Regions from separate parts of the Devosia sp. CN2-171 genome, predicted to be linked through region 2. Evidence: predicted binding sites of a transcription regulator. Region 2 holds the regulator's gene; each other region holds the start of a gene.
What was found. Region 2 encodes PhoB, which activates phosphate uptake and scavenging genes when phosphate is short. Its sites were predicted from a motif close to TGTCATNNANCTGTCAT; they were not measured.
Positions count from the first base shown of each region.

Region 1 (2,259 bases), 1.1 Mb from region 2:
CGATCACGAAAACTCGCGTCGATTTGACTCGCGCGGCGCAGGGCACGTGCCTAAAAACGTCGCCATGCTTTCTCGACGGATACTCTGGGGCCTTTCCCTTTCGCTTACGCTCGCTTCACCGGTTTTCGCCGGTGAGTTCAAGCTCGCCCCCAAGGCCGTCCTCGAACTTTTCACCTCGCAGGGCTGCTCCTCGTGCCCAAAGGCCGATGCCTTGTTCAAGGAGATGGGCAAGCGCTCCGACGTGGTGACGCTCGCCTATCACGTCGACTACTGGGACTATATCGGCTGGCCGGACACCTTCGGCACCGCCGAGAATTCGGATCGCCAGCGCGATTACGCCGAAGCCTGGGGCTCGTCCCGCATCTTCACCCCGCAAATGGTGGTGAACGGCAGGGGCGGCGTGGTCGGCAGCAAGACCGCTGCGGTGAACGGCGCGCTCGCCAGCGCAACGCTGCCGCTGACCGTATCGCTCACCGAGCAGCAGGGCGGCCTCGTCGATATCTCCGTGCCAGCCAACGCTGACCTTTCCGGCGGCACCATCTGGCTCATCACCTTCCTCGACCACGCCGATGTCACCATCGAACGCGGCGAGAACGAGGGCAAGCAGATCTCCTATAGTCAGATAGTCACCGGCCGGCAGGTCCTGGGCATGTGGGATCCCAAGACCGGCGCCAAGCTGACCCTGCCCCTGCACGAGGTGCTGACCGGCAAGGCCAACGGCGCGGTAATCCTCGTGCAGCAGGAAAAGGCCGGACTGCCCGGACCCATCCTCGGTGCCGCGAGCTTTACGCTCTAGATCGTCTTCACGGCTCGATTGGTCGCTGACGAGCCCACGCACAATGTCACCCCGGCGAAGGCCGGAGTCCATCGTGGGATCTCTCGGCTATCCGTGAAGGTCAGAGAGCCTGAAGTGCTCCAGCGAATCGACCTGCCCAAAAGCAAAACTCCCGCCGACTTGCGTGGGCGGGAGAAGAATGACTGGTGCATGTAAGAGGCGGCCGGCATTCGGGCATCGTGGTTTGGGGGCTCGGTCAGCCCGGATGCCGGCCACTGGAGGCAATGGTTGTATGCTGCCGGGTCAATCGGGCGCGATCAGGGAGGGAATGTGACCGAAATGCGGATTTTGACTTAGTCTTTTGTCCGATACCGCGCACTTCTCCGTTCGGCTTGCCAAGCGGCGCGAATGACGCGATCATGACATCCGCGTGACGGGGAGAGGAATGGCGGACCAACCCGACGAAATAGGATCAGGGCTCCTGATCGACTTCCCGCCGGTCGCGAGCCCAGCCCAGCCTAGCAGTAGTCGCTTCGTTCCAGCGATCAGTTTTGATCGCAAGGAACTGCAGACCATCCTAAACCTCTACGGCCGCAAGGTCGCCGACGGCGAGTGGCGCGATTACGCACTCGATTTTCTCCGTGACCGCGCCCTGTTCTCGATTTACAAGCGCGCCTCCGAGCGTCCGCTCTATGTGGTCGAAAAGAACCCGAAACTGCGCAACAAGCAGGGCCAGTACATGGTCCTGAGCCAGGACGGCCGGGTCCTGAAGCGCGGCCACGAGCTGATCAACGTGCTGCGCGTGCTCGAGCTCGCTGTGGTGAAGTGATTCTCGTCCGCCTGGCCGAGCCGGCGGATGCCGCTCAAATGAGCGCCGTACTCACCGCCTCGATCCGCGACCTCTGCACCGCCGACCACCGCAACGATCCCACGATCCTTGCCGGCTGGCTGCGCAACAAGACACCGGAAATGGTGCTGCAGATGTTCGACAACCCGAACGCGCAGCTCTTCGTCGCCGAGCACGACGGCATGATCGCCGCCGTTGGCTGCCTCAATGGCGGCGACGAGATCGGCCTTAACTATGTCGATCCGGCACATCGCTTCTCTGGCGTCAGCAAGGCCCTCCTCGCCGCCCTCGAGGATCGCATCCGCCAGTCCGGCGCCACCCGCGCCCGACTCACCAGCACCGGCACCGCCCGCCGCTTTTACCTCGCCTCCGGCTGGCACGACGCCGGCCCCGGCGAAGACGACCGCGGCATGCTCTGCTATCCGATGGAAAAATCGCTCTAGCGGCCTGTCGCCGTCGTCAGAGCGCCTTCTGCATATACGTGACGCCGATCCAACGGTCGAACTTGAAGCCGGTGGCCTCCTGCGTGCCGACATGGATGAAGCCGGCCTTTTCGTGCAGCCGGATCGAGTTGGCCCGCTCCGCGGTGATCACCGCGATCATCTGCTTGAACCCGAAGGCCCGGCTCTCCTCGATC
Region 1 covers NZ_CP186479.1:3,104,074-3,106,332, reverse strand. Annotated here, with positions in the region: gene ACOYW5_RS15415 (DUF1223 domain-containing protein) at 65-796, shown strand; gene ACOYW5_RS15410 (DUF2794 domain-containing protein) at 1,221-1,604, shown strand; gene ACOYW5_RS15405 (GNAT family N-acetyltransferase) at 1,643-2,065, shown strand; gene ACOYW5_RS15400 (GNAT family N-acetyltransferase) at 2,082-2,259, opposite strand, start outside.
Region 1: the regulator PhoB is predicted to act here: its motif matches at 1,184-1,200, upstream of ACOYW5_RS15410 (DUF2794 domain-containing protein).

Region 2 (2,259 bases):
GCGGACCTGCGCATGGTGGTGACGGCCATCCAAGTGGCCAACGATCTCGAGCGCACCGGCGACATGGCCAAGCAGTTGGCCAAGCGCGCCCTGCAGATCGAGTCGCTCAGCCTCGCGCCGAAATTCTACAACGGCGTCAAGCACATGAAGGAGCTGGTCGCCCGCCAGCTGCAGACCGCTCTCGATGCCTACCTCACCCGCGACAGCAAGGCCGCGGTGGATGTCTGCTCGCGCGACGACGAAGTCGACGCCATCTACAACTCGCTGTTCCGCGAACTCCTCACTTATATGATGGAAGACCCGCGCAACATCACGCAGTGCACCCACCTGCTCTTCTGTGCCAAGAGCCTCGAGCGCGTCGGCGACCACGCGACCAACATCGCCGAAGCCGCCTACTATCTCGAGACCGGCCGGCACCTCGGTGCCGAAGAACAGCAGCGTCAGCCCCGCTAGGATAGACCGAGATGAGCGCAACCATCCTGATCGTCGAAGACGAAGACGATGTCGCCGTGCTGCTGCGCTACAACCTCGAAGCCGAGGGCTTTCGCGTCGCCACCGCCGCATCGGGTGACGAAGCCGTTGAGCGCATCCGCGACGGCGTGCCGGACCTGATCCTGCTCGATTGGATGCTGCCTGGCCTCAGCGGCATCGAACTCTGCCGCCGCTGGCGCGCCCGCGAGGAAACCGCCCGCACCCCGATCATCATGATCACCGCGCGCGGCGAGGAAGAAGAACGCGTCCGTGGCCTCGCCACCGGCGCCGACGACTATGTGGTCAAGCCTTTCTCGATCCCCGAGCTGCTCGCCCGCATCAACGCTCTGCTCCGCCGCTCGAGCCCGCAGCTCGTCACCGCCGTGCTCAAGGCCGGCGACCTCGAGCTCGATCGCACCAGCCATCGCGTCCGTCGCGGCGGCCGCGAAGTGCACCTGGGCCCGACCGAGTACCGCCTGCTCGAGTACCTGATGCGCCACCCGGGCCGGGTCTACTCGCGCGAGCAACTGCTCGACGGCGTCTGGGGCAACGACGTCTATGTCGACGAACGCACCGTCGACGTCCATGTCGGGCGCCTCCGCAAGGCCATCAACCGCCACCGCGACGCCGACCCCATCCGCACCGTCCGCGGCGCCGGCTACGCGTTCGACGAGCGGTTTGCAGCACTGAGCTGAGGGACGGCGCGTCGGGTGCCCTCTCCGCCGTGGCGGCCCTGCCGGCCTAAAGTCGCTCCGCTGGAGCGATCTTGCCTTCGGCTCGACTCGAAGCCCATCAAAGAAGCATCAGTCAGGTCTCCCTCCCCCTTGTGGGGAGGGTAGCGCAGCTCGGCGAAGCCGTAGCGAAGCTGGGGTGGTGGTGAGCCGCACGCACCGCCCTCACGATTCTTATCCTCCCAGCTCCAATCCGTGCGATTCTCTCCCTCGTCCGCTGCACCGAAGCGAGATCATGACGAGTGGTTGGTGCGGTGGAGATTGGGTGATGGTGGAGTCGTTCGCCATCAGGCCGAAAGCACGACGGCATGATCCGGTTCGCCGGGGACGCCGCTAGCACGCGGGAGCCGTCCGATGCGGGATGGCTCGAAGGGACAAGGCTGCCACGCATGAGGCAGCCGCAGAGGCGGGACGGTATCCGGTGGATTCCGGCCGTTTGCAGCCGGCAGGTTCCTCGCGATGCGGCACGGGATGCGCCCGAGCCATCGTGCCATACGCCCAAAACCCCGATCGGCCGGCGAGGCGTGAGCCTCACTTACATTGCGGACTACCCGCGAGGGGCAAACGCCTCGCCGGCACGTCGCTTCATCTCTCGAAGGGAGATGCGTTCTATGAAAACTCCGACGCCTCTGGCGGTCGGACGTATCAGCACGCCCTCCGTTTCCCAACGTTTCCAGCCTGTCCAAGATTTCACCCAGCTTACCAAGCTCTAAGGCGACATCGCTGCCGGCCGTTCTTATGTGTGAGGCGGGCGAATGGGCATTGAGGTGACGTGATGAAGCGCTGGATAAAGTGGATTGTGCTGGTTGTGCTGCTGGGTGGTGCCGCAGCGGGCTGGCTGGTTTATGGCGCGCCCGCCAAGGACGAAGTACCGCGCACGACTCCCGTGGCGCGTGGCGATGTCGAGGAGACCGTGCTCGCCACCGGCACGATCGAAGCGAGCTCGCTGGTCAGCGTCGGTGCCGAGGTCTCCGGCCGCATCAAGATGCTGAACGTCCAGCTCGGCGACGACGTGAAATCCGGTGATGTTATCGCCGAGATCGATTCTCTCAACCAG
Region 2 covers NZ_CP186479.1:2,019,671-2,021,929, reverse strand. Annotated here, with positions in the region: gene phoU (phosphate signaling complex protein PhoU) at 1-453, shown strand, start outside; gene phoB (phosphate regulon transcriptional regulator PhoB) at 465-1,166, shown strand; gene ACOYW5_RS09995 (efflux RND transporter periplasmic adaptor subunit) at 1,978-2,259, shown strand, end outside.

Region 3 (2,259 bases), 1.3 Mb from region 2:
CGGCGTCCGTAACCTCAAGCGTGAGCTGAGCAAGCTCATGCGGAAGGCCGTGCGCGACATCCTGGTCAAGAAGTCGACCAAGGTGGTCATCACTCCGGAACTGCTCGAGGAATATCTCGGGCCGGCATTCTTCCGGAACGACAAGATCGACGCCGAGCCGCAGGTCGGCGCGGTGACGGGCCTAGCCTGGACTTCGGTTGGCGGCGAGATCCTGACGATCGAAGGCGTGATGACGCACGGCAAGGGGCGCATGACCGTTACGGGTAACCTCAAGGAAGTGATGAAGGAATCCATCACTGCCGCTTCGGGTTACGTGCGCTCGCGGGCCGTCGACCTCGGCATCAAGCCGCCGCTGTTCGACACGCGTGACATCCACCTGCACGTGCCGGAAGGCGCGACACCGAAGGATGGTCCGTCGGCCGGCATCGGCATGGCCACGGCGATCGTCTCGCTGATGACCGGCATTCCGGTCCGGCACGACATCGCCATGACCGGCGAAGTGACGCTGCGGGGCAGGGTGCTGCCGATTGGCGGGCTCAAGGAAAAGCTCCTTGCAGCGCTCCGCTCGGGCATCAAGACCGTGCTCATTCCCGAGGAGAACACGCGTGATCTCAAGGAGATCCCGAAGAACGTGACCGAGGGGATGGAGATCATCCCGGTTACCCGGATGGACGAGGTGCTGAGCCGCGCCCTGATCCGCCAGCCCGAGCCGATCGAGTGGCAGTACGACGACGACAAGCCGGCCGCCACCCCGGCTCCTGCGATCGAGACGCCGGAAGGCGACGAGGCCACCTCGGGCCTGCCGCACTGAGCGGCGACCCATCGCTGTATACGGAGACGGCGCCCTCGGGCGCCGTCTCCATTTGTGCCACGCCTGTCGCAAGACCGTCACACGGCGTAGCTATCGCCAGCACTTTTGATGGCTAGAGGAGTCGGTGATGGACGGAGCGGACTGGGTACGCGAACTGCGGTTGATGAATGCGCGCGTGCTGTCGCCGGCCGATACGGGCGCCACCGCGCTCAGCATGCGCGACGGCGTCATTACTGACGTCGCCGCGGCGACGAGCGCGTCAACCATCGACTGCGAGGGCGATTTCCTCATCCCGGGGCTGATCGACCTCCACACCGACAATATCGAGCACCATTTCCATCCGCGGCCGGGCGTGACCTGGCCGTCGGCGCTCGCCGCGGCCCTCGCGCACGATGCGCAGATGCTGTCATCGGGCATCACCACCGTCCTCGATTCGCTCTCGCTTGGTGACTACGACAGCGCCGGTGCGCGGACCCGCATGCTGCATTCGGCGATTGGCGGGCTTGACGAGGCCTTCGACGCGGGCCTGCTGCGCGTCGACCATCACTTCCACTTCCGCTGCGAACTGTCCGATGGCGGCCTGCTGCCGATCATCGAGGAGCATGTCGACAATCCGCGCCTGCGGCTGATGTCGATGATGGACCACACGCCGGGCCAGCGGCAGTGGCACGACGTCGCCCTCTACCGCGAGTTCCGCCGCAAGAAGAACAACCGCGTCTGGGAAGACGCCGAATGGCAGGCCTATCTCGACGACCGGCTGGCCCAGCAGGCGCGCTTCGTGCCCGAGGCCCGCGAGATCATCTCGAATCACGGCCGCGACAAGCAGATCCGGCTCGCCAGTCACGACGACACCACCATTGAGGATGTTGCGCAGTCGCATGCCGACGGCATCTCGATCAGCGAGTTCCCGACGACGCTCCACGCCGCCCGCCGGGGCCGCGAACTCGGCCAGAAGATCGTCATGGGCGCGCCCAACGTCGTTCTCGGCGGCTCGCACTCAGGCAATGTCGGCGCCATGGCACTGGCGGAGGAGGGGCTGCTCGACGTGCTGACCTCCGATTACGTCCCAGCCAGCCTCCTGCCGGCGGCGTTCCTCGTCGGCGAGCAACTGGGCGACCTCGGCAAGGGCCTCGCGACCGTCACCAGCAAACCGGCGGAACTGCTCGGCTTCGCCGATCGCGGTCGTCTCGAGCCGGGCCTGCGTGCCGATGTGCTGCAGGTGCGGATCGTCAATGGTCAGCCGGTCATACGCGGCGCCTGGGTAGCGGGTCGGCGCTACCTCTAGTCATTATCTCAATCGTCTACTGGTGAACCGTCGGGTGGCACCCCACCTGACGGTTTCCGTTTGCCACGGCAAATGAGAACGAATATAGAACGCAACCCGCGTCGGACGGAGTTGAGGGACCCGCTTTGAATCGTGCACTCATCGTCATCCTGGCCGCCGTCAC
Region 3 covers NZ_CP186479.1:766,020-768,278, reverse strand. Annotated here, with positions in the region: gene lon (endopeptidase La) at 1-811, shown strand, start outside; gene ACOYW5_RS03920 (alpha-D-ribose 1-methylphosphonate 5-triphosphate diphosphatase) at 939-2,096, shown strand; gene tet (Tet(A)/Tet(B)/Tet(C) family tetracycline efflux MFS transporter) at 2,222-2,259, shown strand, end outside.
Region 3: the regulator PhoB is predicted to act here: its motif matches at 876-892, upstream of ACOYW5_RS03920 (alpha-D-ribose 1-methylphosphonate 5-triphosphate diphosphatase).